DNA from 4 places in the Spirillospora sp. CA-108201 genome. Region 1 is predicted to be linked to each of the others. Evidence: riboswitches for the same ligand, from Rfam matches in the RefSeq annotation. Region 1 holds a riboswitch; each other region holds the start of a gene.
The links. Region 1 has a riboswitch for cyclic di-AMP ahead of ACQEU6_RS15270 (CHAP domain-containing protein). Riboswitches for the same ligand answer to the same signal wherever they lie in the genome.
Positions count from the first base shown of each region.

Region 2: it holds a riboswitch for cyclic di-AMP, as region 1 does, so the genes downstream of both, ACQEU6_RS01370 (C40 family peptidase) here and ACQEU6_RS15270 (CHAP domain-containing protein) in region 1, are expected to answer to the same signal.
Region 3: it holds a riboswitch for cyclic di-AMP, as region 1 does, so the genes downstream of both, ACQEU6_RS02895 (CHAP domain-containing protein) here and ACQEU6_RS15270 (CHAP domain-containing protein) in region 1, are expected to answer to the same signal.
Region 4: it holds a riboswitch for cyclic di-AMP, as region 1 does, so the genes downstream of both, ACQEU6_RS25305 (NlpC/P60 family protein) here and ACQEU6_RS15270 (CHAP domain-containing protein) in region 1, are expected to answer to the same signal.

Region 1 covers NZ_JBNJNE010000001.1:3,132,569-3,140,083, reverse strand. The annotation lists gene ACQEU6_RS15285 (L,D-transpeptidase) at 1-732, shown strand, start outside; gene ACQEU6_RS15280 (M48 family metallopeptidase) at 737-2,143, opposite strand; gene ACQEU6_RS15275 (hypothetical protein) at 2,140-3,405, opposite strand; gene ACQEU6_RS15270 (CHAP domain-containing protein) at 3,445-4,281, opposite strand; cyclic di-AMP (ydaO/yuaA leader) riboswitch at 4,291-4,459, opposite strand; cyclic di-AMP (ydaO/yuaA leader) riboswitch at 4,578-4,776, opposite strand; gene ACQEU6_RS15265 (C40 family peptidase) at 5,273-6,223, opposite strand; gene ACQEU6_RS15260 (NYN domain-containing protein) at 6,500-7,515, opposite strand, start outside.
Region 2 covers NZ_JBNJNE010000001.1:286,264-293,778, reverse strand. The annotation lists gene ACQEU6_RS01380 (carbonic anhydrase) at 1-282, shown strand, start outside; gene ACQEU6_RS01375 (SulP family inorganic anion transporter) at 293-1,786, shown strand; gene ACQEU6_RS01370 (C40 family peptidase) at 2,685-3,626, opposite strand; cyclic di-AMP (ydaO/yuaA leader) riboswitch at 3,630-3,775, opposite strand; gene ACQEU6_RS01365 (hypothetical protein) at 4,006-4,191, shown strand; gene ACQEU6_RS01360 (cation efflux transmembrane domain-containing protein) at 4,447-5,172, opposite strand; gene ACQEU6_RS01355 (ArsR/SmtB family transcription factor) at 5,169-5,567, opposite strand; gene ACQEU6_RS01350 (hypothetical protein) at 6,020-6,313, shown strand; gene ACQEU6_RS01345 (MDR family MFS transporter) at 6,486-7,515, opposite strand, start outside.
Region 3 covers NZ_JBNJNE010000001.1:592,588-600,102, forward strand. The annotation lists gene ACQEU6_RS02880 (NAD(P)/FAD-dependent oxidoreductase) at 1-1,267, opposite strand, end outside; gene sigJ (RNA polymerase sigma factor SigJ) at 2,191-3,132, shown strand; gene ACQEU6_RS02890 (NAD-dependent epimerase/dehydratase family protein) at 3,214-4,149, shown strand; cyclic di-AMP (ydaO/yuaA leader) riboswitch at 4,698-4,863, shown strand; gene ACQEU6_RS02895 (CHAP domain-containing protein) at 4,878-5,567, shown strand; gene ACQEU6_RS02900 (hypothetical protein) at 5,758-6,498, shown strand; partial or broken gene ACQEU6_RS02905 (ATP-binding cassette domain-containing protein) at 6,864-7,157, shown strand; gene ACQEU6_RS02910 (alpha-ketoacid dehydrogenase subunit beta) at 7,225-7,515, shown strand, end outside.
Region 4 covers NZ_JBNJNE010000001.1:5,262,031-5,269,545, forward strand. The annotation lists gene ACQEU6_RS25275 (outer membrane protein assembly factor BamB family protein) at 1-325, opposite strand, end outside; gene ACQEU6_RS25280 (serine/threonine-protein kinase) at 226-1,377, opposite strand; gene ACQEU6_RS25285 (dihydrofolate reductase family protein) at 1,439-1,921, opposite strand; gene ACQEU6_RS25290 (hypothetical protein) at 1,925-2,296, shown strand; gene ACQEU6_RS25295 (DUF305 domain-containing protein) at 2,363-2,986, opposite strand; gene ACQEU6_RS25300 (DUF6153 family protein) at 3,064-3,492, opposite strand; gene ACQEU6_RS25305 (NlpC/P60 family protein) at 3,568-4,626, opposite strand; cyclic di-AMP (ydaO/yuaA leader) riboswitch at 4,630-4,775, opposite strand; gene ACQEU6_RS25310 (M56 family metallopeptidase) at 4,881-5,819, opposite strand; gene ACQEU6_RS25315 (BlaI/MecI/CopY family transcriptional regulator) at 5,816-6,193, opposite strand; gene ACQEU6_RS25320 (MMPL family transporter) at 6,198-7,515, opposite strand, start outside.

The DNA.
Region 1 (7,515 bases):
AGCTGGTTCGGCGACCAGGAGGTGGTGTTCCGGACGAGGAGCTACTGGCCGGCCCACACGAAGGTGTCGTTCCAGGCCCACCTGTCCGGCGTGCGCACCGGGCAGGGCGTGTACGGCGGGAAGGACTACGGTGTCGCCTTCAAGGTCGGCGACTCGCACGTCTCCACGGCCGGCGAGGACAGCCACAAGATGGTCGTGAAGGTCAACGGCCGGAAGGCCCGCACGATCCCGACGAGCATGGGGAAAGGCGGGGAGCGCAAGTACACCACCACCAACGGGGTCCACCTCGCGATGGGCAAGGAGGACCCGACCGTCATGACGTCGGAGTGGGACGGCTGCGGTCCCGGCTGCGCCGGGTACTACAGCCTGACCGTCTACAAGTCGGTGCGGATCTCCGACAGCGGCGAGTACGTCCACAGCGCGCCGTGGTCGGTGGGCTCCCAGGGCAGCGAGAACGTCAGCCACGGCTGCATCAACGTCAGCCCGTCCAACGCCAAGTGGTTCTACAACCTCTCCCAGCGGGGCGACCCCATCACGGTGACCGGCAGCGATCGGGAGCTGGAGGCGGAGAACGGCTGGGGGTACTGGCAGGTGAAGTGGCAGAACTGGGTGAAGGGCAGCGCGCTGAAGCGGTCGGTCACGACCGCTCCGCACGTGGACGCGGCGACCCTGTCGGCGCAGCGGGGCGGCAAGCCCAAGGCCGCCGAGAAGCAGCGGGCCGAGGGCAACTGATCCGCTAGCGGAGCGGCGGCGGGACCGGGACGCGGTGCAGGCGCGCCCAGTCGCGGGCCATGGCGATCCGGTCGGGCCCCGAGGGGTGCGTGAGCCACAGCAGGTACTCCGCGGTGTCGGGGGCGAGGTCGGAGATGTTGCGCACGGACAGCGCGTGCTGCATCGACACGAACGTCGCCGGGTCGCGGGTGAGGTTCAGCGCGTGCGCGTCGGCGCGGGCCTCGATGCGGCGGCTCACGAGATTCTGGACGGGGGCGGCGAGCGTCGTCCCGGCGGTCACGAGCGCGAGGAGGAGCGCGATGGACCTCGGGTCGGCCGCCCCGCCGCCGCGGCGCGCGTCCGGCCCCGTCGCGGCGGCGCCGGGCCCGGCGGGATCGAGGCCGGCGCGCCGCAGCAGCCGCGGGGACGTCACCAGCAGGTACAGCAGGCACAGGGCCCCGGCCACGCCGAGCGCGCCCACGAGCGTGCCCCACAGCACGTCGTCGCGCTTGGCGTGGCCGAGCTCGTGCCCGACGATGGACTCGACCTGGGCGGGCGGCGACTTCAGCAGCGTGTCGTAGAGGACGATGCGGCGCGTGGAGCCGAAGCCGGACACGTAGGCGTTCAGCGACGTCGTCCGGCGGGAGGCGTCCGCGACGAGGACGTCCTTGACGGGCACGCCGTCACGCCGGGCCATCGCCAGCAGGTCGCTGCGCAGCCGCCCCGCGGGCAGCGAGTGGAACCTGTTGAACACCGGCTCCACGGCGAGCGGGTAGACGAACGAGGCGAAGACGACCAGGACGAACCCGCCCGCGGCGGCGCCGGTCCACCAGTAGCGCGGGAAGCGGCGGGTGAGGGTGAAGAGGAGCAGCAGGGCGATCGTGTAGATGACCCACGTGACGGCGAGGGACTTCGCCTGGTCGAGGAGCCACGAGGGCCAGCTCTGCGTGGACAGCCCGTACCGGCGCAGGACGGACTCGCTCCAGACGTCGAACGGGAGTCCCGCGACGCGCAGGAGCGTGGTCAGGGCCATCGTCCCGAGGATGACGCGCAGCGGGCGGCGGCGCGTCCTGGCGGTGGCCCAGCCGAGGAAACGGGCGCCCAGGGGAGTGAAGCCCAGTAGCAGGACCAGGGCGAGGCCGACCAGGAGCCCGGTGTAGGCGGGCGGGTTGACGGCCGAGTCGAACGCCTTGGAGCGCGCGATCTCCGCGGGGGTGAAGTCCAGCGCGGGATCGGGCGTCACCCGCCCGCCGGGGACGTGCCCGGGCAGCGGGTTCCACGGCGTGGTCCTCGCGAGGACGGCAGCGACCCCGGCGAAGAGCACGGCGGCGGTGACGGCGGCGGCGATCCGGGGCCGCCGCGCGGGGGCGGCGCCGGGCGTCCCGGCGGCGGCGCCCCCGGAGCGGCCCTCGTCGGTCTCCGCCTCGCTCATGCGAGCTCCTCCTTCACGTAGTCGCGCCACAGTGCGGTGAAGCGCTCCCGCGTGAGGCCGAGCACGTCGCGCAGCGCCGCGGCCTCCGGGGCGCGCCCGGCGGCCCGGTAGAGCCGCACCAGCGCCGCCTCACCGTACCGGTCGGCGACCATCCGGCAGGCGAGCCAGGCCTCCTGGTAGGCCTGGGAGAGGCGGGGGGAGCCGCCGGCGAACGCGGCCGCGGCGGGCAGCGCGGACGGCGCGCGGCCGGCGGAGACCTCGCTGCGCAGCTCGCCCGCCGCCGACCGGGCGCTGATCTTGACGCGCCGGTAGCCGACGTAGTCGGCGAAGCCCTCGATCAGCCACAGCGGGGTGCGCCGGTCGCGGGCGCCGCCCGTGGCGACGTGGGTCAGCTCGTGGGTGAGGACGACGTCGCGGCCCAGCTCGTTGAGGCGGCCGAAGGTGCCGGGGGAGACGATGACGCGGTCCTCGCCGCGGCCGCCCCCGGCGGACGGGGCGACGGTGGCGAGCGCGGCGATCTGGCCGAGGCTCTGCGCGGGGCCGGCGAGCGCGGAGGCCACGGTCGCGTCGGCGGGGACGAGCGCGACGACCCGCTGCGCCCACGCCTTGCCTACCACGGACGTGACGACCGGGACGGCCGCGTCCAGCCGCTCGGCGATGCCGTCGAGCCCGGCGCCGTCGCCGACGACGAGCCCGGCGCGGCCCCTCACCACCGCGAGGGGGCCGCAGTCCCAGATGTCGGTGTCGTCGGCGAGGCCGCGGGACGTCCCGTCGCCGACGATCGTCCACGCCCCGCCCCTCGGGGCCAGCGTGAGGTAGCGGGTGCGGGCGACGTGGCCCCGGTCGAATCCGCGCAGCCTGTAGCGCACCTCGACGCGGACGACGGCGGTCGCGCCGTCCACGGCCTCGGTGCCGGCGATGCGCTCCCGCCAGCCTTCCAGGGGGAGCTTCCGGAGGTTCCCGTACACGCGGGACTGGGAGTCCTGGAAGGCGGCGGGGGCGTGGCCCACCGTGGCGAGGAACGCCGTGCGGTCGCCGTCGCGGACGGCGCGGGCGCGGTTGGCGAGAACGGCGGCGGCCGCGTCCGGGCTGAACGTCCCGGCGGCCCGGGAGGCGGGGGCGCCGGCGTCCGCCGCCCCGCCGCCGGAGCGCGAGCCGGCCAGGCCGGCGCCTCCGGCGAGGAGGACGGCGGCCCCGCCCGCGCCGAGGGCGAGGGCCCTGCGCCGCGTCACGGGGGCGTCCTGCCCGGGGCCTTCCTCCATGGCCGCGATCCTATGCAGGGCGCGGGGCGGGAGGCGCCGTCACGACCGGTAGTCCGGGTAGCCGTAGCCGACCACGACGTCTGTGGAACGTTCCTTCACGCGGACGGCGTTGTCGGTGTTGCCCTCGACGGTCTCGATCGTCCCGTCGTCGACCTTCTTGATCACCATGCCGACGTGCTGGATGTCGTCGAGGGACTCGCCGCCGTCCCACGCGAAGAAGACGATCGCGCCCGGCCTCGGCTCGGTGCCCCAGCGGCCGTGCTCCTGGAACCAGCGGGCGTGGGCGATCGTCCAGGCGTCGCTGCCGACCTGGTCGCTGAAGCCGATCTGCTCGCCGACCCAGGAGACGAACATGTCGCACCAGTTCGCGTCGCCGTAGCCGTCGAGGGAGCCGCCGTCGCGCGCGAGCGTCTCCCGCGCGCGGGACGTGGCCATGTACCACTCCTGGAACTTGGTCTCGCCGCCGCCGTTCTCCTCGATGCCCACCTGCGAGCGGGCGAGGTCGATGGCCTGCGCGGCGGTGGGCCGCGACTTCGCGGCCGGCTTCCCGGAGGCCTTCGCCCGCGGCCGCCCGGGCCGGTCCCGCCCGCTCGCCGGGGCCGGCGAACCGGTGGTCCCGGGCTCGTCCTCGGACGGGCGCCCGGACGTGCGCCTGGACGGGTCGCCGTACGCCGCCAGACCGGGGGCGAGGTCGGCCGCGGCGGCGGACCTCACCGGGGCGGAGCCGAACGGCAGGACCGACGCCTGCGCGGTGGCCGCGGCGGTGCCGAGCACGGCGGCGCCGACGACCACGCCGCCGGTCGTCCGCCACGTGAGGGAGAAGGGGTTCGGCTTGCGATGCCTGCCGGAGGACTTCTTGCAGTGCGCGCGTGGCACGGGGGGATCTCCTCGACTTCCATGCCGCCTACCGGGTTAGCTGACGGGTTCGGGCGTGGAAGCCGCCCTACGGCCGCGCGAAGGCAGGCCGATTCACCCCGAAAGGACACAGTGGGTCCCCGGTTCCGCGACGGTCGCGCAAGCGCACGGCGGTCCGCGGATTCGGCGGTGACGTGCCCGGGGGCGGGCACGCCGGTTCGGATGGGGAATCTCGGCGGGCGCAGGCGCCCGCGGAGTGAGAGGGTGGGGGCGTGACCGCGTGGCGGCCACGCCCCAGGTAACGCTGCGGGATTCTCTCCTTGTCTTCCAGACGCCTACCGGGTTAGCTGACGGGTTCGGGCGTGGAAGTGGCCCTACGGCGGCTCTCGCCGGACTGCCGGGAGAGACGCGCCGATTCACCCCGGGTGCCGGAATGCCCGTCCGGAGACGTTCTCCGGACTCCGGCGGATATGGGTCCCCGGTTCCGCGCTGAGGCGGATTCGGCGCTGCCGCTGCGATCCTGGGGGCGAGATGGGGCCCGGCACGGGACCTGTCTCCCGCGTGCGAACGAGCGGCGCCTGATGTTGTGGGCGGACGGCGGCCCGTCTCCGGGGCCGTCCGGGGCCTGCCCCGCGTAGGCCACCGCTGCTGCGCACTCAGCGCCATGCACGCTGCGGCGTGCGCACGGTGGAACGGGGTCGGCCGGGTCTGCGTCGAGACCGTGCGGCGCCTTCGGGCGCCGCGGGGCGGCACGTGGGGCGTGCCGCCCTGGGGGGAGCGGCGCGTGGATCGCGCCGCCGTCACGCGGGTGCTGGATGCGCCGCGTGGGGCCGGGGCGCCTGGTGGGCGCCGCGGGGCCGCGGCGTCTGGAGGGCGCCGTGGGTGGTGACAAGGTACCAAAACCCCAAAAGAAGGCAAACCCCCCCAAAATCAACAACGGACCAGGTCAAGCCTGGTCCGTTGTCGATGAGGCCCCGTCACGCCCGCGGGGCGCGGGTGTCAGGGCGGTGCGTCAGGGGCGCCCGGCGCCGTAGAAGTTGTCCTTGTAGTAGCCGCTGCCGATGTCGCTGATCTTGACGACGTCGCCGGTGTGCGGGGCGTGGATCATCTTGCCGCCGCCCACGTAAAGGCCGACGTGGCCGAGGTTGCTGAAGAACACCAGATCGCCGGGCTGCAGGTTGTTCCAGGCGACCCGCTTGCTGTTGGTGTAGGCGTACTGGGTGTTGGTGGTGCGGGTGATGCCGACGCCCGCGGCGGCCCAGGCCTTCATGGTCAGGCCGGAGCAGTCGTAGGAGCTCGGGCCCTCGGCGCCGTAGGAGTAGGGCTTGCCGAGCTGGGCGTAGGCGAAGTTGAGCGCCGTGCGGGCCGGACCGCTGGCCGGCCCGTTGTAGGTGCCGCCGGTACCGCCGCCCGGGCTAGAGCCCGACGGCGTGCGCGGGCTGAGCCGGCGCACGAGCGTCTTCTGCTTCTTCACCTGCTTGTCGAGTTCCAGCTTCTGCTTCTTCAGCTCGTCCTGCTTCGACTTCACCTCGTCGTAGGAGGACTTCGCCTGGGACTGCTCGCGGCGGAGCCGCTGGGCGGTCGCGAGGAACTGGGTGAGCTGGGAGCTGCGCTCCTGCGACAGGTGCGAGAAGACGGCCGCCTGGTCGAGGATCGACTGCGGGTCCTTGCTGCCGACAAAGCCGGTGACATCGGCCGAGTCACCGTTCTTGTAGGCGGTGGCCGCCATCTGAGCGATCTTGGACCGCTGCTCCTCGAAGCTGGCCTGCTCCTGCTTGCTCGCCTTGTTCGCGGCGTCGAACTTCTTCTTGGCGACCTTGAGCTTCTCGCGGTTCTGGTTGAACTGCTCGACCTTCTGGTCCATCTTCTCGTTGAGCTTGTCGAGCGTCTTCTGGGCCTGCGCCCGGGTCGGCTTGGGCTCGGCGTGCGCCACCACCGGGGAGCAGGTCAGGGAGACCGTCACGGTCAGGCCGGCGACGGCCGCGAGGCGGCGGGAGACGCCTCTGCCCGCAGAGCCCGCCCTGCGGCCAGGCCGCTGTGCCGGTGCCCCGATGTGATCATTGGCCACGGTCGGTTTCGCCCCTCTCGTCCACGACGTCAGCCGACGACATTAGCGAGGGGCAACAGCCGTCACAACCGATTCATCACTCTTTGATTGACATCTGCTGATATTGTCCACTATTCGTGACGCCATGATCACGTACGGCGAGGACTCCCTTATGGGAGCCTTAGGGGAGTCTTAGGAACGGCCCAGCCTGCGCAGCAGCAGGGAGGACGGGCAGGGGCGCGCGCTGGCGCGCCGCGCGGCGTCGGCGACCTCCCGGTCGGACGACACCACGACCACCGACCGGCCCGGCGGCTCGGCCCGCACGAGCTCGCCGATCAGCTCGTCCGCCGTCTGGCCCGGGTGGCTGAACAGCACCCGCACCCCGCGCGGCGCCGCGATGGCGACCGGAGCGTCCAGCTCCGCGCCGTCGAACACGCACGTCACCTCGGCGCGGGTCTGCGCGGCCAGCCCGCCGAGGCCCGACAGCAGCCGGCTGCGCTGGTCGGCCAGCGGCAGCTCCCCGTACCCGGTCTTGGTGACGTTGTAGCCGTCCACGACCAGGTGCACCTGCGGCAGCGCCAGCAGCCGGTCCAGCAGCTGCGGGTCGCTGTCGGACAGGGCCCGGCCGGGCAGCGCGCGGTGCGCCAGCCGGTCCGGCTCCAGCCCGCCGACCGCGTCGGCGGGGCGGCCGATGGTGGAGGGCAGCGCCAGCTCCCGGCGGACGCCCTGCGCCGCGTCCACGAGCGCGTCCAGCAGCATCCGCAGCCGGACGTCGTCGACGTTGCGCCCCTCGCGCGCGGCCCGCTTGGCGGCCTCCGCCGCCTCCTCCGCCCGGACGGCGCGAGCGCGCAGCCTGCGCAGCTCCTTGTCCGAGGCGGCGGTCGACTCGCGCGCGGCGGCGAGCTCGCGATCGGCGTCCGCCGCGACCGTGTGGGCGTGCTCCTCCGCGGCCCGGAACCGGGTGCGCGCGTCGTGCAGCTTGCGGCGCAGCTCCGCGACCTCGGCCTTGGCCTCGCGCAGCTCGGCGCGCAGCTTGGCGAGCTCGGCGCCGCGGGCGTCGCGGGTCGCGGCCAGCTCGGCCTTCAGCGCGGCGATGCGGCGCTCGGCCTCCAGCTCATCCGACGCGGCCGTCGAGCGCGCCAGCTCCTCGCGCGCGGACTCCACCAGCCCGGTCCAGCCCGGCGGGCGCAGCAGGTAGGCCAGCACCG
Region 2 (7,515 bases), 2.8 Mb from region 1:
CCCGCCGTCCGCACATGGCTGGCCGAGGCCGCCGGCACCTCGCCGCGTCTGCCCGGTAACGCCGCATCCGACCGGGCGGCACCCCCTTCCGCCGGCAGCGGCGACCTGGCGGCAGCGGTCCAGCGACATGTGCTCGATCAACTGGAGCGGTTGCGCGCCTATCCCGGCGTGGACGAGCGGGCCGCCGACGGCCGGATCGGCCTGCACGCCTGGTACTACGAAGTGCACACCGGGTCGGTGCTGGCGCACCGGCCGGACGCCGACGCCTTCCTTTCCCTGTAGGTGAGGACCGATGCTCCCAACGACCCTGCGGTCCTCCCGAGTGCTTCGGAACGAGATCACCGCCTCCCTTGTCGTCTTCCTCGTCGCCATGCCGCTGTGCGTGGGAGTCGCGGTCGCCTCCGGCGTCCCGGCCGAGCTGGGCCTGATCACCGGCATAGTCGGCGGCCTGGTGACCGGCCTGCTTCCCGGCAGCAGCCTCCAGGTCAGCGGTCCCGCCGCGGGCCTGACCGTCCTGGTGTACGAGGCCGTCCAGACATACGGTCTGAGCACGCTCGGCGCGATAGTTCTCGCGGCGGGCCTCCTGCAGCTGCTGCTCGGCGCGCTGCGGATGGGGCGGTGGTTCCGCGCGATCTCCGTGGCCGTGGTGGAGGGCATGCTCGCCGGAATCGGCCTGACCATCATCGCCGGGCAGCTGTACGCCATGGCCGATGCCACCGCGCCCGGCTCGGGCATGGCCAAACTCGCCGGGCTGCCGGGCCTGCTCCTGGACAGCACCGGATCAGCCGCAGCGCTGGCCGCGCTCGGCGTCGGCGCGGGCACCGTCGCGCTGCTGGCGGGATGGGCTCACCTGCCGGAACGAGTCCGAAAAGTTCCGGCGCCGCTCGCGGCCGTGGCTCTGGCGACGGGTGCGTCCTTCCTGCTGGATCTGCCCGTGGCCCGGCTGGACGTACAGGGCCTTCTCGGAGCCGTCCAGCCACCCGGCATCGGCGATGTGGCCCGACTGTCCGAGATCGGCGTCCTCGGAACCGTGCTGGCATTCGCGCTCATCTCTTCCGCGGAAAGCCTGTTCAGCGCCGCGGCGGTCGATCGCATGCACGACGGCCCGCGTACCGACTACGACAAGGAGCTCATGGCCCAGGGCGCCGGCAACACCGTGTGCGGGCTCCTGGGGGCCCTGCCGATGACGGCGGTGATCGTACGCAGCGCCACCAACGTGCAGGCAGGAGCACAGACCAAGGCGTCGCGCGTCCTGCACGGGCTCTGGATTCTCTTGTTCGCCGCGGCCTTCCCTGCGGCGCTGGAAATCATCCCGCTCGCCGCCCTCGCGGGCGTGCTCGTGCACGCCGGCTGGAAACTCATGCCTGTCAAGCAGTTGCGCCCCTTGTGGCGCCGGCATCGCGGCGAGGCACTGATCCTCGTCCTCACGGCCACGGCAGTGGTCGTCCTCAACCTGTTCGAGGGAGTGCTGCTCGGCCTGGTGCTGGCTGTGATCAAGACGGCCTGGGAGACCTCGCACATCCAGATCGAGGTGGACGAGACGGAAGAGGCGGCCGGCACGCATGGGCGTCCGGTACGTGTCGCCCTGGCCGGCCACGCCACGTTCTTGCGCCTCCCGCAGATGTTGGACACCTTGGAGAAGCTCCCCCGAGATCGGCCGGTCCAACTGGACCTCACCGACCTGCGGCACCTGGACCACGCCTGCCACTCGGCGCTGATGAACTGGGTGGAGCGCCACAACCAGGCGAGCCCCGACATGGTCTCGGTCGGAGACGCCCGATCCTGAGGTCCGCGCGAAACCCGTGACAGGGGGCCAGGGGCGTCCGTCCCGCACCTGCCCCCTGTCACGGCGCCTCACACGGGCATGTGGCCGCGCGGCCGACAGCCCGTCTCATCCCTGTTTCTCCACGGCCGGATGCCGGGAGGAACGCGCTGTCCCACCGGCCCCAAATGTCCTCGAACTTCTACATAGTGTAGAAAGTCATGTGAGCTCACGTTCACGTCTCGGCATGACAGGATTCGGGAGGGTGGCCCGCTCATGGACCTCACAGGGACCGGCCTGACGCAGCGGCCGACCGGCGTGTTCCCCGAACCAGGGGTGTTGCTGTTCGCCGGTGCGATCGAGACCGCCGAACCGCACTCCCATGAAGCGATCCAGGTCCTGCTCGTCGGCTGCGGCCAGGTCTTCTTGCGGGACGCCGCCGGACGCGAACTGCCCGCCGAGGCGGCTATCATCCCGAGCGGCGCAGCGCATGCGATGCGCGTCCCCGAGCCGGCTTTCGGGGTCATCGCCTACCTTGACCCGGCGGGACGGACCGGCACCGCCGCACGGGCACGGATCGCCTCCTCCAGGGGGGACCGACTTGCCGTCAGCACATGGACCAGCACAGCTCGGCCGGTCGATCCGGCCGCCTCACCACGGCATCTTTCGCTGGCCTCCGCACACTCGATCCTGGAGCGGCCGGCCCGCCGAACGCCGCACCCGGCGCTCACCGAGACAATGCGCGCGCTGCCGGATCTGGTACTCGGGCGGCTGACCCTGCGTCGGGTCGCCGAGCATGTCGGCTATCCAGCCGAACTCCTGGAGTCGTTGTTCCTGGAGGAGGTCGGCCTCCCCTTTCCCGCCTGGCGCCGCTGGGCGCGACTACAACACGGCATCACCCTGCTCGGCTGCGGGACAGGCATCACCAAAGCCGCAGAGGCCGCCGGTTACACCGGCAGGCGTCCTGAGTCCAGGCATGGTCCGCAGAGTGGCGTCCCCGCCGCCCCAGGGGTGGACGACGGGGACCGCTCGCAGAGCCGATTTCGCTAGGCGACGCGGACTCCGCCGGCGAAGGGCGGCCGGCGATGGGGGCGATCTTGACGACGTCGCCGGTCTGCGGCGCGTGGACCATGTTGCCGTTGCCGATGTACATACCCATGTGGTGCAGGTCGCTGTGGAAGAACACCAGGTCGCCGGGCTTGAGCTGGCTGAGGTTGGGGATGGAGCCGGGCCGCCCGCCGGCGGTCTTGAAGGTGCCGAGCTGCTTCTCGACCTTCTTCAGTTTGACCTGGAGTTCCCGGCGCTTCTTCTTCGCCTCGCCGGTGAGCGCGCGCACCTGGGCGGCGCGCCGCTCGGCGGCCTTGCGGGACCGGTCGGCGCCCTGCATCACCTGGAGCATCTGCGTGATGCGGATGTCGTTCTGCTTGGCGAAGTAGTTGAGGGTGGCCGACTGGTCCAGGACGGCCTGCGGGTCGGAGGACGTGGCGAAGGAGATCGCCGGGTCCGCGGGGCCGTTCTTGTAGCTGTCGGCGGCGATCTTCGCCATGCGCTCGCGCGCCTCGTCCAGCGCCTTCTGCTGGCGCAGTGCGCTGCTCTTGGCCGTCTTCGCGGCGTGCTCGGCCTGCTTGAGGCGTTCGCGCAGGCCGTTGTACTGCTCGCTGAGCTTCTCGGCCTCGTCGGCGAGCTTCTCCTGCTGCGCGGTGAGCTGCTTGCGCGTCGGCTTGGGCTCGGCGTGCGCGGGCGCGGGCGCGAGAAGCCCGGCGGACAGCGCGAGGGCGGCCGTCCATGCCGTGACACCGCCGGGCCGGCCGGTGCGGATCCTGCGGCGGGCCGTCGTTCGGGGGCCGGCAGCTCGTCGCTGCATGCGGTGTCCTCTCCTGTACCGCCTACCGGGTCAGCTGACGGGTTCGGGCCGGAGTCGCCCTACCGTCCCGTCGGGACGGATTCACCCCTGAAGATCGGGTCCCCGGTTCCCCGGACGGAGCCGTCCGCGGGATTCGGCGCGGTCGCCGGCCGTCCCCGGCGGAGACGTCGCCGCTGAACGCCTTGGGGCGAGGCGAGGCGTCCGACACCTGGCAGGAACCGTCCGACCTCTGCGGCGTAGGCGGCGTAAGCATCGCCGTGAGTGCGCAGCAGGTAAGGCTCCTCGACCGCGCGGACCTGCATCTGGACCGCCACCACGGTCACGACGAGGCCGAACAGCGAAGATCGCGTTGGGGACCATCGCGGCCAGCCCGGCGGCGGTGACGATCATCGTGGTGAAGATGGGGTTGCGGGCCAGGCTGAACGCGCCGCCGGTGACCAGTTCGGTGCGCTCGGCCTCCTCGACGCCGATCCGCCAGGAGTTTCCCATCGAGGTCTGCGCGGCCAGCGTGCCCGCCACTCCCCCGAGGGCCAGCGCGGTCCCGGCCACCTGCACGGCGGTGTGATCAAGGGCGGTGACCGCGGCGAGCCCGGCCAGCGCCGCGATCGGGCCCGCGGCACCGATCAGCAGCGCGCCGGTGAACAGCACCCTGGCCCACCATTGCACCGTCCCCTTGCCCAGGCCGCCGCCGCGGAAGCCGGTGTCGCCGGTGCGGCGCCACTGCAGGAGGGTCCGCAGCCCGAACGCCAGCACGGCCCAGACCAGATAGACGACCAGCGCGGTGACCGCCACGATGTCCTCCGAACTCGTCGAGGATGGGTCAGGAGCAGCAGGCGCAGCCGGGCCCGCATGTCGCGCAGGCGTCCTGCGCGGCTTCGGGACTGTCATCGGCGGCCGTGGTACTACCGGTCGGCAGAACGCAGCAGGCGTCGCCGCGCCACGCGTCCCGGCCCTCCTTGAACGCGACGGCGGCGATGACGAGCGCGGCGATCGGGTCGGCCCAGGACCAGCCGAACAGGGTGTTGACCGCCAGCCCCGCCAGCAGCACGCCCGACAGATAGGTGCACAGCAGGGTCTGCTTGGAGTCGGCGACCGCACTGGCCGATCCCAGCTCCCGGCCGGCCCGGCGCTGCGCGGCCGACAGGAACGGCATCACTGCCAGCGACAGCGCGGCCAGGACCAGCCCGGGCGTCGAGTGCTCGGCCTCGGCACCGCCGGCCAGGGAACGGACCGAGTCGGCGGCGACGTAGGCGGCCAGCGCGAAGAACGAGACCGCGATGATCCGCAGTGCGCGCTTCTCGCGCTGCTCGATCCGCTCGGGGTCGCGGGCGGAGAACTGCCAGGCGACCGCGGCGGCGGAGGCCACCTCGATCACCGAGTCCAGACCGAACGCCACCAGCGCGCCGGAGGAGGCCAGGGTCCCGGCGGTGACGGCGACGACGGCCTCGACGACGTTGTAGGAGATCGTGGCGGCCACCAGCAGGCGCACCCGCCGCGCCAGCACCGCCCGCCGCTCCGGAGACGGCCCCAGCGACACGGTGGTCATGCCCGCTCCTTCGCCTCGGAAGGACAGGCTCCCAGCGGCCGATCGCCCGCAGTGCCATGAGTCGGGCACAACGCGACGGCGCGGTCGGTGGCCGCCAGCAGATGCTCGGCCGAGCGCAGCAGGTCCAGCAGCTCCGGCACGGCGATGAAGTAGAACGACTGGCGGCCCTCGGCGCGGTAGTCCACCAGCTTGCAGCCGCGCAGACAGGCGAGATGCTTGGACACCGTGGACTGCGCCAACCCCAGCTCACGGGTCAGATCCACCACCCGGACCTCACCCAGCGCCAGCCGCTGCACGATCGACAGCCGCACCGGATCGGCCAGCGAGTGGAACAGCGCGGCCGCGGGCGCCAACCCGTCCAGCGAAGTCATTCCACATTCAGAATCAATCGTCATACTGGAATGATAGCCAGATCATGCGATCAGTCAAGTCGGTCGTACCGTGATCAGGCTCCCGCCACGCCACCGGACGACGTCGCCGAGGGCGTGGCATGGTTCTCGCCCTGGTTACTGCGCTGCCGTTGCGGACCTTCGGCAGTGTCGGCGCGGCGCGGTGAACCGCCGAGGAGCTCTTGGCGTACCGGTATTCGACAAGCCGTAGAAGGCATGCCGTCGGACGCCGAGCCACCCGAGAGGCGACAATGAGAATCCGGCACCTTGGACTTCACTGCCTTCAGATCCGTGTGTTGGCGGCAGTGGGAATCGGCGCCGTGTTGGCCGCGGCGGGGTGCGGCACGAGCAAGTCCGCTGGGAACAATGCAGCGCCCTTGAAGGCTGACGGTCCGAGGAGTTCCGGGAGGGGTACGCAGTCCCTTGCTCCCGCGAGCATCGAAGAACTCGGAACCAGGATGGGCTGCACGCCAGAGGTGCGCGGCAAGGCGGTCGACTACCGGCAGGCGATCTGTGTGACCCTGTCGGGGAAGTACGTGCTCAACACCTTCGCCACCGACAAGGCGCAGCAAGATTGGCTCGAATACTCCTCGATGTACGGCGGAACATACCTGGTCGGAACACGGTGGGTCGTCGTCTCCAGTCCACAGCTCCTGCTGGCCGCGCGGCAGAAGCTCGGCGGCCAGGTTCAGGACGCGGAGTCCCTCCACAGGCAGAACGGCGAGCCACGGGCCACCCCGAGGGCGGAATGACACGCTCGACCGGTGTGCCGGTCGGACTGGTCACGCCTGTCGTCGGCGAACCGCCCTGGCGGCCTCGGTCGGCGACAACAGGTCCACGGTCCTCGGCCAGGGTCTCGGTCCAGACCATGGGCGCTCTCACCGGACTGGCCGTTGCCGAGTCGCCGGTGCGTGTGCCCCAGGGTCAGTCGGTTGCTCTCGCCGGTCTCTTGACCTGCCCTCCCGACGAAGCGGAGACGAGAGCGCCGCCCCTGTCCAGACGGTGCACTGCGGCAGCGGAGACCAGGCCGATCACCAGGAGGGAAAGCCACAGCAGCGCGGGCATGTGCAGTCGGCGGCCGAGGTCGAGGACGGCCCCGGTGGCCAGGTTGCCGACGAGGATGCCGGCACCGGACAGCAGGTTGTACAGGCCGTAGTAGGTGCCGACGAGCCGGCCTCCCCCCAGGGTGCTGATCATGGCCATCTCGAACGGGAAGACCATCATCGTTCCGGCGGTGAGCAGCGTGGCGGTGCACATCACCGGCACCAGCGCGGCGACGCCGGTGGAGTGCGGCTGCTCTGCCGGATACGGCAGGGCGAGCGGAACGAAGGCCAGCCCCATCAGAGCCAGACCGTGCGCGATGGTGCGGCCGGGAGTCCAGCGTTCCTTGCACCAGACGGTGAGGCGGATCTGGAGGCCGAGCGTCAGGACCGCCGAGACGGCGAAGATCGCGACGATGCCGTTCTGCCCGCCGGTGCGCCGTTCGATCTCCAGCGGCAGCCCGAGGTAGACCTGGAAGGACAGGGCGTAGGAGGCGAGCATCGCGGTGGCGAACGCCATGAAGGGCCGGTTTCCGGCCGCCTCGCGCCAGTCGGTCAGCACGGGCTGGACGGACCCGGATTCGGCGCCCGCCTGGGACGGCAGGCTGCGCGCCTGCAGCACGGTCAGGCCGGCGAAGATCGCGGCGGCGGTCAGGCACACGGCCGTGAAGTCCCACGCGATCAGAGCGAGCCCCGCGAGCGGACCGATGAGGATGCCGAGCTGGTAGAAGACGTTGAAGACCGCGAAGGCCTCCACCCGCTGGTCGCCTGCCTGATGGGCGATGTAGGCGCGTGCGGCGGGGTTGAACAGTGCCCCGGCGAAGCCGGTCAGAGCCGCGGCGGCGATCAGCACGACCAGGGACTCCGAGACGGCGAACGCGGCGAAACCTATCGTTCGCAGCCCGCAGCCCAGC
Region 3 (7,515 bases), 2.5 Mb from region 1:
CAGCTTGATCAGCAGCATGACCGTGGCCGCCAGGGTCAGGGCGCCGAGCAGCGCACCGATCATTTCCGGAGATGGCGAACCGGAGCCAGTCGGCGTCGGTGCGCGGATTCTGCGAGACCGGGCAGAGCGCGTTCTTCTCCGCGTCATCGCCGTACGCCGTCTCCACGTGCGCGATGAGCGCGGCGCTGAACACCGGCTGGCAGACGCGCACCGACTGCGGGGTGATCAGCCCGTCCTGGAAGATCGGGACGATGGGGCGGTGCCTGACGGCGTCGGCGGTGCAGTCCACATGCAGCGCGCGGTGGCCGGTCGGAACGGCGCCACCGTCGAGTTCGATGTCGGTCTCGGTGATCCGCTTCACCCGGCCGAGGCGCACGACGTGCTCGATCCGGCGCAGTTGCTCGAGCTCGGCCGGCGAGACGGTCGCGCAGCGGAACGCCGTCGGCCGGCCGTCCGCGGAGATGCGCAGCACGGTGCCGGCGGCGTTGAGCCTCTCGAAGAGGTCGGGGACGGATTCGGCGCCCATGACGGCCTCGTGCCGGGCCATGTGGTCGCGCACGATCTCCTCGGGCCGGCGGAGGGGCATCGGCTGCACGGTCCTCCGGTCGATGAGCCACGGCGCGCGGGGCATGATCCAGGTCAGCCTCGCCGGGTCGGCCCCCTGCTCGAGCAGCCAGAGGCAGGCGTCGATGCCGGTCTTGCCGGCGCCGACGATGACGTACCGGTCGTAGGGCTCGCGAATGGCGGGCAGGCGGTTGGGCGGCACCAGGGGAATGCCGTCGGCGACCGGGAACTCCGGCGGCCGCATGGACGGCACGGTCACGCCCTGGTAGGTGGTGTCCACGACCTTGCGGCGTACGGTCACCTCGTACTCGTCGCCGGAGGTCGTGAGGTGGAAGCGGCCGGCGCCGTCGTACTCGGCCATGGGGAAGTACCGCACCCGGCCGGACGGCAGGAATGTCCGCCGCATGACCTGGTCGTAGTAGCTGCAGATCTCGCCGGCGCCGGCCAGCTCGTACAGCCCGGCGTTCCAGCCGGCGCCGTCGACCGTGTCGTTGCCGAGCGGCCGCGAGTTCACGCCGTACATCGCCGAGGGCTGGTGCAGCCGTACGTACGGGTAGGCGACGGTCCAGTGCCCGCCGGGCCGGTGGTAGCGATCGACCATCACCACGGTCGCGCCTGATTCGGCAAGCAGCGTGTCCACGAAGGCCATTGCCGTCGCGCCGGCTCCGATCACGAGATAGTCGGTTTCGATCTTGGTCACCATCGCATGCTCCATTCCTGTTTCGTGGCTACTCATTAATTGGGAGACGGCGGACGAAGCGCTGTTCCGGCCCCTGAGATGAGGACGCCGCGGCTTTTCATGGGTCCCCTGGACGTGTCGCCGCCTGCGCGCGGTGCTCCGGCCGATGGGGCAGCCGCTCGGAGCGGCCGTCCCGCAAGCGGGCGTTCGTACGGTGTATTTCTCACTTGGTACACCGTAACCACACAAAAATGCCCAGTTCTGCGCTCGGCGTGGAAGAAGTGAACTAGTTCGGCAAGAAAGTCGACTAGCTCAAACGCACGGGAGATCGCGGTCGGGGCGGAGCAGACGACCGGAGGAAAATGATCACGTCGCCGAGGCGACGGCTCGGCGCGCAGTTAGGCGTCCGGCCGATGTCCCTCTACCAGAGCATCACGAGCAAAGAAGAACTGCTGATGCAGATGGCCGACCACGTCTTCGGCGAGGTTCCCTTTCCGATGGAAGGGGCGGAAGGGCGGCGGGAGAAGCTGGAATTCATCGCCCATGCTGGCGCACACCGAATGGGTGCTCCGCGCCCTCGACGGTCTCGGTCTCGATGGAATCCCGGACGGCATCTGGACGGGCTCGCCGCGATGCTCGCCGATCGTCCGAACTGGACCCCGCGACGGCACCGGCCGATGGCAGATGCAGTCACGAGGGCGCCGCCTTTTTCAGGTGAATGCCGCCTCGACAGCGCAGCCGATCGCCGCGCGCAACACGTCCCCGCCCTCCAAGGGACGGTTGCGGAACGCCTGCTCTTGGGCGTCCAGCACCGTGGGACATGTGCGGCACCTGGCTTCTGGAGATCGTCCGCAGGCACGCCGACCGGCTCGGATCTCCCGGATGGGCTCGATCCACAGGACGGGCTGCGGCGCGGCTGGAGGCCGTGCCGGAGATATGATCGCGTCATGCCTTTGACGAGGGACGATGTCGACCGGTTCGAGTCGTCGAGGCCGCGTCTGGAGGCGATCGCGTACCGTCTCCTCGGCTCCGCGGACGAGGCGCAGGACATCGTGCAGGAGACGTTCCTGCGCTGGCAGGCCGCCGACATCGAGCGTGTCGAGGTTCCCGAGGCGTGGCTGACGAAGGTGCTCACCAACCTGTGTCTCAACCAGCTCACCTCCGCCCGGGCGCGCCGCGAGACCTACGTGGGCCGGTGGCTCCCCGAGCCGCTGCTCGCCGGGGACCCGATGCTCGGCCCGGCCGACACCGCCGAGCAGCGCGAATCGGTCTCGTACGCGGTCCTCGCTCTCATGGAGCGCCTGGCCCCCGGCGAACGGGCCGTGTACGTGCTGCGGGAGGCCTTCGGCTACCCGCACCGGGAGATCGCCGAGATCCTCGACATCACCGAGGCGGCCGGCCAGCAGATCTTTCACCGTGCCAAGAAGCATGTCGCGCAAGGCAGGGCCCGCACCGAGATCGACGAGGCCGCCGCCCGGCGGGTCGTCGAGGAGTTCCTCGCCGCCGCCACCAGCGGCCAGACCGATGAGCTCGTACGCCTGCTGTCCAAGGACGCCGTCTCTGTCGGCGACGGCGGAGGGAAGGTTCCGGCATACGCCAAGGGGTTCGAGGGCGCCGTCGCGGTCGCGAGGTTCGTGTGGGGCCTGTTCAAGCCCAGCGGGGCCAAGAGCGCCATCGTCGGCGGCTCGCCCGAGATATACGCCGGGACCGCCAATGGCGATCCCGCCCTTGTGGGCGTCGTGGAAGGCCGGGTCGTCGCCGTCATGTGCCTGGAGGTCACCGCCGGGGGCATCGCCGCCTGCCGCATCCAGGCAAACCCCGACAAGCTCGAACGCGCGACCGAGCACTGGGCGGCGACCGACCACAGGGAGCCCCTGTTCATGATGTGACGTCGATCACGTCGGTCTCCTGTCAGGAAACGGCGGGTCATCCGGTTCAAGGGGCGAATCCGAACCGGACAGGAGTCGACGATGAGAGTGCTGGTGGCAGGAGCGACCGGAGCGATGGGCAAGCAGCTGGTGCCGCGTCTGGTCGATGCGGGACATGAGGTGTTCGCCATGATTCGCAGCGAGTCGAACAAGGCCATGGCGTCACGGCTGGGCGCGGTGCCGGTCATCGCCGATGCGCTCGACCGCGCCGAGGTCGAGGCGGCCGTGCGCCAGGCCGCCCCGGATGTGATCGTTCACCAGTTGACCGCCATCGGGCACATCGACACGCGCCATTTCGAACGCAGCTTCGCAGCCACCGACCGGCTGCGGACCGAGGGCACCGACAACCTGCTCGCCGCCGCACGCGCCGCAGGGGTGCGGCGGGTGGTCGCCCAGAGCAACGGCGCGTTCACCTACGACCGGACCGGCGGGCCGGTCAAGAACGAGCAGGACCCCCTGGATCGCTCACCGGTCGGCCAGATGGCCTCGATGATCGCCGCGATCGAGCACCTGGAGAAGGCCGTGCTGGGCGCCGCCTGGACCGAAGGGGTCGTGCTGCGCTACGGCGCGTTCTACGGACCCGGCACATCGATGGCGCCGGGCTCCGCGCAGCTCGAGATGATCCGCAAGCGCACGTTCCCGGTCGTCGGCGACGGCGGCGGAGTGTGGTCGTTCATCCACATCGCCGACGCCGCCGAGGCCACGGTCGCAGCCGTGGAGAGCGGGGGCCGCGGTGTCTACAACATCGTCGATGACGACCCCGCCCCGGTCTCCGAATGGCTGCCGGAACTGGCGGCGATGCTGGGCGCGAAGAAGCCGATGCGCGTACCGCGGGTCGTCGGACGGCTGGCCGCCGGGCAGGCCGGCGTCGTGCTCATGACCGAACTGCGCGGCGCGTCCAACGCCAAGGCCAAGCGCGAACTGGGCTGGCACCCGGCACACCCCACCTGGCGCCAAGGCCTCCAGGTTGTGGAGTGACTCGCTGAGCGTCGTTCTCTCTGCCCGAAGAGCCGAACGCTCGTCGAAGGCCGTCCTTCCGGCAAGAAGGGCGGCCTTCGAGCACGGCTCGGGGGGTGGCCGGGGCGTTGTCCAGGTCGCGGCCGATGTCGTTGTGGGTCCCGGTCTGGGGGCTTCACCCCGGCCAGGTCCGCGACCTGCTCGATGCGGCCGGTCGCAGCGGGCCGGCCGTCGGCGGCAGCACCGGCCGTCCCCGGCCCGCGCTGATGGCTTTAAGGCGACGAGTCATGTCGTGCGCGGTTTTCAGGCGACCTCCGGGTGGTCGACTCCCTCTGGACGGAGGTCGCGGACCGGAAATCTTGAGGAAGTTTGACTGGGCCGCAGCCCTTGCGTTGAGGGGGTTTTGGGGAGTTTTTGCAGGTTGGCCGGGTCTTTGGGACGTGCTTGACGAAATATGGGATGGCTTGAACCTGTTGTGGGTGTGTGACCGACGGGGAAGCCCGTCCGGAGCGTCCGACCAGATCGTGAAGGGCGCATCGAGTCCCTGATCATCAGGACTGCCGATCAAGGCACGTCCTCCGCCGAGTCCGCAGAGCGCCGATCACGGCCGAGCGGAGCCGGGGACCCACCGAAACACCGGGGTGAATCCGCACTCCCGCCGTGCGCGGGGCCGCGGTAGGGCCACTTCCACGCCCGAACCCGACAGCTAACCCGGTAGGCGGACTGGAAGAACTCAGGAGAACCTTCGCATGACCGCTCGTACCTTTGACCTGACCAAGCGCATGGGCGCCCGCGCCGCGGCCGGCGCCGTCCTCTCCCTGGCAGGCGCGTTCGGCTTCGCCTCCCTGGCCCCGGCCGCCCAGGCGGACGCCAAGCCCGCCGACACCGCGCCCGTCGCCGCCGTGTCCAAGGCCGACGCCAACGGCGCCAAGGCCGTCGGCCAGAGCGCCCAGGCCGGCGCGTCCGCGCAGGACGTGATCAAGCTCGCCCGCACGCAGGTCGGCATCCACGAGGACGCCTCGGGCAACAGCAAGTTCAACGACTGGTACATCGGCTCGTCGCTGGGCGAGCTGAACGCCCACCGCATCGGCGCCAAGAGCGCCTCGGTCTACAAGGGCCAGTCCTGGTGCGACATGTTCGTGTCCTGGCTGGGCCAGCACACCGGCACCAAGGGCATGGGCGCCGACGCCTACACCGTCAGCCACGCCAAGTGGTTCAAGAAGACCGGCCGTTTCGGCGAGACCCCGAAGCCCGGCGCCGTGGTCTTCTTCGCCTGGAGCGGCGGCGGCATCAAGGGCGTCGAGCACGTCGGCATCGTCGTGAAGGACAACCACGACGGCACCATCAACACCATCGAGGGCAACACCGGTGACGCGGTGAAGCAGAGGGTCCGCGACACCTCCACCGTCGCCGGCTACGGCTACCCCGAGTACCGGTGAGCCCGGGCCGCTGAGCGGCCCCTCACCCCGCACCGTCCAGCGGTGCACCCCCCTTCTCCATCCCCCGCCCGATCACACCCACGTCGCTAGCGCGCCACGTGCCGTGCGCCGGACTCGTCATGCCCGAACGGCGAGTCCTCCACGCCCGAAGGCCGTGACCCGGCGCCGGACCACCGAGCAAAGGATGAACATGCAGAAGCGAGCCATCGACACCGCCCTGATCGGTACCGCCCTCGCAGGCGTGCTGGTCGCGGGCGTGGCCGGGACCGCCCATGGGGCCTCGGCGGACGAGCCGACCGCGCACAGGCTCACCGCGCAGCAGGTCAGCGCGCAGCAGGTCACGGGGCACAAGGCCACCAGGCAGCAGCTGACCGGACGCGAGGTCATCGAGCAGCAGGTGACCGGGCACAAGATCACCGGGCAGCGGCTGACCGAGCACAAGATCACTGGCCAGCAGGCGGCCGGGCAGCAGGCGACCGGGTCGCAGGACGCGAAGGCCTCCCGCCACATCCCCGCCAAGCCCGCGAAGAAGGGCCCGAAGGCCCTGATCAGCGGCAAGACGAAGGCGTCCTACTTCTGGGACGACGGGTCCGGAGTGAACGGCGACACCGGCGCCCCGGCGGGCGGCAAGCCGATGCAGAAGGGCCTGTTCGCCAGCCCGAGCTGGCCCATGCACACCAAGGTCAAGGTCAGCTACAAGGGCCGCAGCGTCACCGGCTTCGTCGGCGACCGCGGGCCGGGCGAGCCGTCGCACCGCGGCGTCATGCTCGACCTCGACACCTACACCTTCCGCCACCTGGTGGACGGCAAGAAGCCGAGCAGCAAGTACAACACGGGCACCTCGGCGGGCCACCTGAAGGGCGTCAAGTACGAGGTCCTGTCCTGGGGCCACGGCGCCGGCAAGAAGGGCGCCCCGAAGCCCCTCGGCTGAGCGGACCCGTCCAGGTGATCCCCTCCTGGCCTGACCACAGACCCCGCTCCCGTCCTCGGACGGGAGCGGGGTCTGTCACGTCCGGGGCAGGAAGGGCGGACAGCGCCGTAGCCGCCGGCGGACTGTCGCGGCGCCGCCGTCTTTCGCGCCGGGATGTGCTGCCGGGCGTGGTGTGAAGACGCGCGCCGTGCCCCCTTGTCGCCGTGGCGGGGGTGGCCTTACAGTGCAGTCTACTGTTTTATAGACCGAGTGGTATGTAAAACGTCTGCCGCAGTTACAGGAGGTCAGACGGTGCCGGTGCAGTCGCCCCCACGTTCTGCTCGATCGGCTCCCGGAAGCCCGCCCCGGGCGGATCGGAGGTCCTGATGCTCGATATCGACCGGCTTGTCATCACCTACGGGGTGCGCGAACCGCTGATCAAAGAGGTGTCCCTGCAGGTCGGCGACGATGGTGTGGTCGCGCTCCTGGGCAGCAACGGAGCGGGCAAGACAACGCTGATGCGAGCGATCTCCGGAACGCTGCCGCTGTACGGCGGGGCGGTGCGGACCGGATCCATTCGTTTTCTCGACCGGCCTGTCGAGAGGTCGAACCCGGCGGCGATCGTCCGGAGCGGACTCGTCCAGGTGCCGGAAGGACGGCACGTCTTCGCGGCGCTGAGCGTCGCCAGAGAATCTGGCCGCCGGTGCCCTCCCCGTCCGCTCGCGGACGGAACGCGAGGTCTTCGGGTTGACCCGCGGGCTGGCGGAACGCTTCCCCGGCCGCGTCCGGGACATGCCGATCTCCGAGACCGCGATCGTCGGGACCGCGGTCGGCGCCGCGATGGCCGGCCTGCGGCCGATCGTCGAGATCATGTACATGGACTTCATCGGCGTCTGCTTCGACCAGCTCCTCAACCAGGCCGCCAAGCTGCGGTTCATGACCGGCGGCCGGGCGAGCCTGCCGCTCGTCGTCCGCACCCAGTTCGGCGCCGGACGCTCCTCCGGCAGCCAGCACTCGCAGAGCCTGGAGGCCCTCCTC
Region 4 (7,515 bases), 2.1 Mb from region 1:
TGCTGTCGCCGTCCCGGGAGGAGTCGGTGTACCCGCTGACGTACATCACATCGCCGGCGACGACCATGGAGTGCCCGGCGCCCCACGCTCGGTCGGACTGCCACCGGCGGTCTCCGGTGGCGGCGTCGACGGCGTGCACGACGCCGTCGCCGTCGGCGAGGTAGACGGTCCCGTCCTCGACCTTCGGAGGCCAGCTCGGGTCTCCTGCGTAGGACCAGAGCTGCCTCAGGACCGGCGGCCGCGGCGTCGGGGTCCGGACCGCCTCGCCGCCGCTCGGGTCGCCGCCCCCGCCGACCAGGAGGAGCGTCGCCGCGACGACGGCCAGGACGCTGGCCGCGGCGAGTCCGGCCAGGACCGGGCCCCGGGTGAGGAGTCGGCTCCCACCGCCGGGGTTTCCTGGGGACGGGAGCGCCGCCGTCGCGACGACCGTGGGGCGGGCGCCGGCCGCGGCTCACCGGCCGTCGGGTCGACCGCCGTGGAGTCGACTGCCGTGGAGCCGACTGCCGTGGAGCCGACTGCCGTGGGGATGCTCCAGGGCGGCGTCGGCATGGGCTGCCCGCCGGCGCCGCGGGCCTGACCGAGTTCCTCGACGAGTGGTGCGACGGCGGGTCGCTGCCCGGGTTCCTTGGCCAGGCAGCGGGCCACGACGTTCGCCAGGCCGGGTGCCACGCCGGTCAGGTTCGGCGGCTCGTGGACGACCCGGTAGTTCAGGGCGTGGACGGAGCCGCCTCCGAAAGGGCCGGCACCGGTCGCCGCGTACGCCAGGAGGGCGCCGAGGGCGAAGACGTCGCTCGCCGGGCCCACGGCGGCGCCCCTCAACTGCTCGGGCGACATGAAGCCGGGCGTCCCGACGAACGCGCCGGTCAGCGTCAGCCTGGTGCCCTCGAACGCCACCGCGATCCCGAAGTCGATCACCCGGGGGCCGTCCGCGGCCAGGAGCGCGTTGGACGGCTTGAGGTCGCGCTGGACGATCCCGGCGCCGTGGACGCCCTCCAGCGCCTCGGCCAGCCCGGCGGCGAGCGCCAGCACCGCCCCCTCGGGCAGGGCGCCGTGCGCCTCGACCGCCGCCTTCAGCGACATGCCCGGCACGTACTCGGTGGCCAGCCAGGGCGGCTCGCCTTCGGGGTCGGCGTCCACCACGGCGGCGGTGAAGAACCCGCTCACCCGGCGGGCCGCCTCCGCCTCGCGCACGAACCGGCGCCGGAACCCCGGGTCGTCCGCGAGCTCGGCCCGCACGACCTTCACCGCGACCGCGCGGCCGCCCGGCGACAGCGCCAGGAACACCGAGCCCATCCCGCCGGCGCCCAGCCGCCCGACGATCCGGTAGCGCCCGACCCGTTCCGGGTCACCCGCCCGCGACGACGCGAAAGCTCCCACCCCGCTCCTTTCGCCCTGCAGCGTCAGGTCCGGTCACGGCCGCGCCCGAAATTTCGCAAGATCATACACGCGCCGATCCGGCCGCCCCGGACGATGCCGGAACGGCCGGACGCCGCGGGCGCCCGCCCCTACCGGACGGGAACGGACGGCAGGCCACCCGCTCGAAGGAGCCCGGGGTCTCGAAGAGCCGGGCGCCGGAGCCGGCGACGACCGGGTCGACCACGAGGCGCGGCTCGTCCAGCAGGCCGCCGGCGAGCAGGCCGCGCACCAGGGTCGGACTGCCGGTGACCAGGAGCGTGCCGTCCGGCTCGGCCACCTCGCCGAGGCCGGAGAGCCGCGTCGAGTCCGCCCATTCCAGCGGGGCGTCGGTCGAGGTGACGACGTACTCGCGGAAGGCGTTCATGCGGTCGGCCATCGCGCCGCCGGCCGCCGGCCAGTAGGAGGCGCGGCCGGCGTAGGTGCGGCGGCCGGCCAGGAGGGCGTCCGCCTCGTCCAGGGCCTGGAACGCCTCGTCGGCTGCGATCTGCTGAACCGCTCGACGCACCGGGTGGAGCTGACCCTCGCCGGCGAGGCCATGCTCGCAGGGTTCGAGCCGCCGCCGGAGGTCGTGGTCGGGCCGGTGAAGGCGGGCGGCGTCCCGGCCCTGCGGCCGGCGCCCCCGGACGCCTCACCGGCGCGCGTCCTCTACCTGCACGGGGGCGGCTTCGTGATGGGCTCGGCGTACGGGTACCGGCCCCTGGCGGGGGCGCTCGCGGCGGGCGCCGACGTGGACGCGCGGCTGGAGCTCTGTCCGGTGGCGACCCACGGCCTCCACCTGCTCTGGACGTTCCTCCCGGAGGCGGCCCGCGCCCTGGACCAGGCGGGACGCTTCGTCCGTGACGTGACCACACCGTCCACCCGGCACCGGAACGGCTCCTGACGGGTGGTCGCCCCGCCCCGGGAAGCGGGCGGGGCCGCGACCCCGCCCGCCTGCTCCGGCCGGGCGCTACTGCTTCAGCAGGGTCTTCATCTTGGTGATCTCGGCGGTCTGCGAGGAGATGATGGTCGCCGCCATCCGCTTGGCCGGCGGGAACCGTCCGGTGGACTGCTCGGCCTTGGCCATCGCCACGGCGCCCTCGTGATGCTCGATCATCATCCGCAGGAACGCCTTGTCGAACGCCTCGCCCTTGGCCGCTTCCAGTTCCTCCATGTCCTTCTCGCTCATCATGCCGTCCGTGCCGCCGTGGTGCATGCCGCCCATCCCGGTCGTGCCGGGCGAGGGGACCGGGGCGCCCCAGCTCTTCAGCCAGGCGCCGAGCTGCTGGATCTCCGGTTCCTGCGCCTTCCTGATGGCGGCGGCCAGGGCCTTCACGTCCGCGGACGAGGCGCGGGTGGCGGCGAGGCCGGCCATCTCGACCGCCTGCCGGTGATGCGGGATCATCATCTGCGCGAACATGACGTCCTGGCCGTTGTGCGATCCGGCCTGCGCGCCGCCCGGCGCCGCCGAGTGGGCGGGCATGGAGTGAGCAGGCATGGAGTGGGCGGGCGAGCCGCCGTTGTCGTCGTCGCCGCACGCGGCCAGCGCGATCGCCAGGGCCGGGACGGTGAGGAGCGCGAACGCTCGCTTCATGGTGGTGGGCCTTCCGTGTCGAGTGCTGTGATCGGTGGTCGGCGGCGGCGCCCGGTCTCCGGGCGCCGCCGGACCTGTCACAGCCTCAGCACGCTCAGCCTGTGCAGGGACGGGCGCGGCGGCGGCCGTCCGACCGGCGGGATCCGCACCCGCGCCGGCCTCGACACGGCCGCCGGCGGCGACCTCCGCAGGCGCAGCACCAGGAGGGCCCCGGCGAGCGCGAGCGCGAGCAGCGTGAGCATGGCCAGGCAGACCTGGCCGCCGGGGTGGTCCGGATGGCGGTCGGAGTGATGACCGCCGGGCCGGTCGCCCGGGGGCCGGTGATGCCCCGCCATCGCGTCGGCGGCTGGGTCCGCGTACCCGGCGGCCGTGGACGTCAGCGGAAGACCGCTCATCCCGGCCGGGCTCGACGTGGCCTGGAAGCCGTGCATCGCCAGCAGGCCGAGCAGCACGAACAGGCCGGACGCCAGGTGGAGGACGGTGCGGCCGCCGACGTTCCTTCTCATCCCGAGCCAGGGTAGCGAAGAGTGACCGGCGGCCACCGGTCGGTCACCGGGTCGCGGGGGTCAGGCGACACGGGGTCAGGCGACACGGACTCCGCCGGCGAAGGGGCGGCCGGCGATGGGGGCGATCTTGACGACGTCGCCGGTCTGCGGCGCGTGGACCATGTTGCCGTTGCCGATGTACATGCCCATGTGGTGCAGGTCGCTGTGGAAGAACACCAGGTCGCCGGGCTTGAGCTGGCTCATGCTCACGTGGGTCCCGGCGTTGTACTGGCTGCCGGTGTAGTGGCCGAGGGTGATGCCGACCTGCGCGTAGGCGTACAGGGTCAGGCCGGAGCAGTCGAAGCCCTTGATGTTGGCGCCCTGCGCGGTGCCGTAGCTAGGGCCGGACGCGTTGCCGCCGCCCCAGGAGTAGGGCACGCCCTGCTGGGCCAGGGCGGCCCGGACGGCCGTCATCGCCTTGGCCGAGGCCCCTCCGGAGCTGAGGTTGGGGATGGAGCCGGGCCGCGCGCCGGCGGTCTTGAAGGTGCCGAGCTGCTTCTCGACCTTCTTCAGTTTGATCTGGAGTTCCCGGCGCTTCTTCTTCGCCTCGCCGGTGAGCGCGCGCACCTGGGCGGCGCGCTGCTCGGCGGCCTTGCGGGACCGGTCGGCGCCCTGCATCACCTGGAGCATCTGCGTGATGCGGATGTCGTTCTGCTTGGCGAAGTAGTTGAGGGTGGCCGACTGGTCCAGGACGGCCTGCGGGTCGGAGGACGAGGCGAAGGAGATCGCCGGGTCCGCGGGGCCGTTCTTGTAGCTGTCGGCGGCGATCTTCGCCATGCGCTCGCGCGCCTCGTCCAGCGCCTTCTGCTGGCGCAGTGCGCTGCTCTTGGCCGTCTTCGCGGCGTGCTCGGCCTGCTTGAGGCGTTCGCGCAGCCCGTTGTACTGCTCGCTGAGCTTCTCGGCCTCGTCGGCGAGCTTCTCCTGCTGCGCGGTGAGCTGCTTGCGCGTCGGCTTGGGCTCGGCGTGCGCGGGCGCGGGCGCGAGAAGCCCGGCGGACAGCGCGAGGGCGACCGTCCATGCCGTGACACCGCCGGGCCGGCCGGTGCGGATCCTGCGGCGGGCTGTCGTTCGGGTGCCGGCAGCTCGTCGCTGCATGCGGTGTCCTCTCCTGTACCGCCTACCGGGTCAGCTGACGGGTTCGGGCCGGAGTCGCCCTACCGTCCCGTCGGGACGGATTCACCCCTGAAGATCGGGTCCCCGGTTCCCCGGACGGAGCCGTCCGCGGGATTCGGCGCGGTCGCCGGCCGTCCCCGGCGGGGACGTCGGACCGTGACCTCCTACGGAGCGTAGGAGGTTTGCGGACGGTTCGCCACCGGAGCGGAAGATTTCCCCAAAAGCCACATTCTGCCTCAGCACATCGCGGCGAGCTCGGCGACCGCCACGGCCCCCGCCAGGAGCGGCGCGGCGACCGCGGCCACCACGAACAGGCCCGCCGCGAGCCGGACGGCGCGGCGCGGCCTCACCTGAGCGTCACCCTCCAGCCGCAGCACCCGCTCCATCAGCGCACCGGCGGCCGGCGCGCCCGCCGCCCCGAGCGCCCCCGCGACGGCGGGCGCCGCCGAAAGCCGGCACAGCGCGCCGACCAGCGGCTTCCTGCCGTGGGCGCGGACCGCGGCGTCGTCCGCGGCCATCTCCAGCAGCAGCGGCAGCCGCGCCTTGGCGCGCCGGACGGTCGGCAGCCACGGCAGCATGGCGTGGACCAGGTCCAGGGCCAGCAGGAGCACGTGGTGGCGCTGGCGCAGATGCGCCCGCTCGTGCGCCAGGACGGCGCCGAGCTCCTCGGCGCTGAGCGCCTTCTGGGCCCCGGTGCTGACCACGATCGCGCGGTGCCGGGACGGCAGCGAGTACGCCACGGGCACGGGGTGGTCGAGGACGAGGACGTCCGGATGGCGGCGGTCCTCGCGGGCGACCAGCCGCAGGATCTCCCGGTGCCGGCGGCGGTGGCGCACGGCCCGGCCGAGCCTCGGCAGCCCGCGGGCGAGCACGCTGGCGCACGCCGCCGCGAGGACGGCGGTCGCGGCGGCCGCGGCGGCGGTGGCGGGCCGGCCGTGATGGGGCAGGCAGTCGCGCAGCCGGGACAGGAATCCGTGGCCCGGCCCCGGCGGCGCGAGCAGCGCCGCCGCCGCGATCCCCGCCGCGGCGATGAACGTCCCGGCGAGGGCGGCCGCCCAGCAGGCGACGGCCGTCCCCGGGCCGACGGCCGAGCGCCGGAGCAGGTCCAGGGCGGGCCCGGCCGCGCACCCCAGCAGGACCGCCGAGACGGCCAGGGCCGCCACCAGGAGGATCACGGCTCTTCCCCGGCGGTGCGCCGCCGCAGCGCGTCCAGGAGGTGCCGGGCGTCCTCCGGCGGGACGCTCTCGGCGAACCGCGCCAGGATGGCGCCGTGGTCCGCGGCCTCGCTCAACGCGTCCATCATGAGCTCGACCGCGTACTCCTCCCGCGGCCGCGTCGGGCTGTAGCGGAAGGCCGTGCCGTCCTGCGTGCGCCGGAGGAGGCCCTTCTGCGCCAGTCGTTCTGCCACGGTCTGCACGGTGTTGTAGGCGAGCGGCTTCTCCGCGTTCTCGTTCAGCTCGGCCAGCAGTTCGCGGACGCGCAGGGGACGGGGCGCCGCCCAGAGCACGTCCATGATGGAGCGTTCGAGCGATCCTCCGAGTGCGGACACGCGGTCACCTCCGTCCCGCCCACATTGTGCCGGACGCCTCCCCCGAACCGGCCTCCTGGAGCCGGGTCTCTCCAGCGTGGGCGGGCCCGCGGCGCCAGGGCGTCCACCAGTTGGCCCGGCCGCACAGCTCCATCACCGCGGGGACGAGGACCATCCGGACGACGGTGGCGTCGACGAGCACGGCGACGGCCATGCCGAGGCCGATCTGCTTGACCGACACGTCGGGGCCGAGCAGGGACGTCGAGAACACGGCGATCATGATGGCGGCCGCGGCGGTGATGACCCTGGCGGTGCCCGCCAGCCCGCGGGTGACGGCCGTCCGGGTGTCGCCGGTGCGCTCGTACTCCTCCCGGATCCGCGAGACCAGGAAGACCTCGTAGTCCATGGACAGGCCGAACAGGAGCGGGAACATCATCATCGGGACCCAGGTCGTGATCGGCATGGTCGTGGGGAACCCGAGCGCCCCGCCGAGCCACCCCCACTGGACGACCGCGACCAGCACGCCGTAGGCGGCGCCGATCGACAGCAGGTTCATCACCGCGGCCTGCAAGGCGATCGTGACCGACCGGACCAGCGCGACCAGGAGCACGAGGGACAGGGCGACGACGACCCCGACCATCAGGGGCAGGCGGGAGCCGACCTCCTCGGCGATGTCGATCGCGGCCGCGTTCGGGCCGCCCACCCGGACCCCGCCGCCGCCCGGCGCCCCGGGCAGGACGTCGTCGCGCAGCCGGTGCACCAGATCGGCGGTGGCCTCGTCCTGGAACCCGCTGCGGGGGTAGGCCATGAAGACGGCCGCTCGCCCGTCCTCGCTGCTCCGGGGCGGTGTGACGGAGGCGATGCCCGCCGTCCGGCCGACCGCGGCGGCGACGGGGCGCAGGTCGGCGTCCGCGGACCCGGTCCGCACGGCGAAGATCAGGGGCGCGCCGTATCCGGGACCGAAGCCCTCGGAGAGGATCGTGTAGGAGGTGTGGCTGCTCCGGTCGTGCGGCTGGACGCTGGCGTCGGGCAGGCTCAGCCGCATCGACAGCACGGGGGCGGCGAGCACGAGCAGGCCCGTCCCGGCCAGGACGGCGGCGACCAGCGGCCTTCTCTGCACCACCCCCGCCCAGCGCTCGGCGGGGGCGCGGCGCTCTGCGGAACGCGGGCGGGACGCGCGGCGCGGCAGCCGCAGCGAGTCGATCCGGCGGCCGGTGAAGCCCAGGAGCGCCGGCAGCAGGGTCACCGCGGCGATCATCGTGACCAGCACCGTCACCGACGCGGCGACGGCCACGCCGGTCATCAGCCGCTGCCCCATGACGACCAGGCCGAGCAGCGCGATC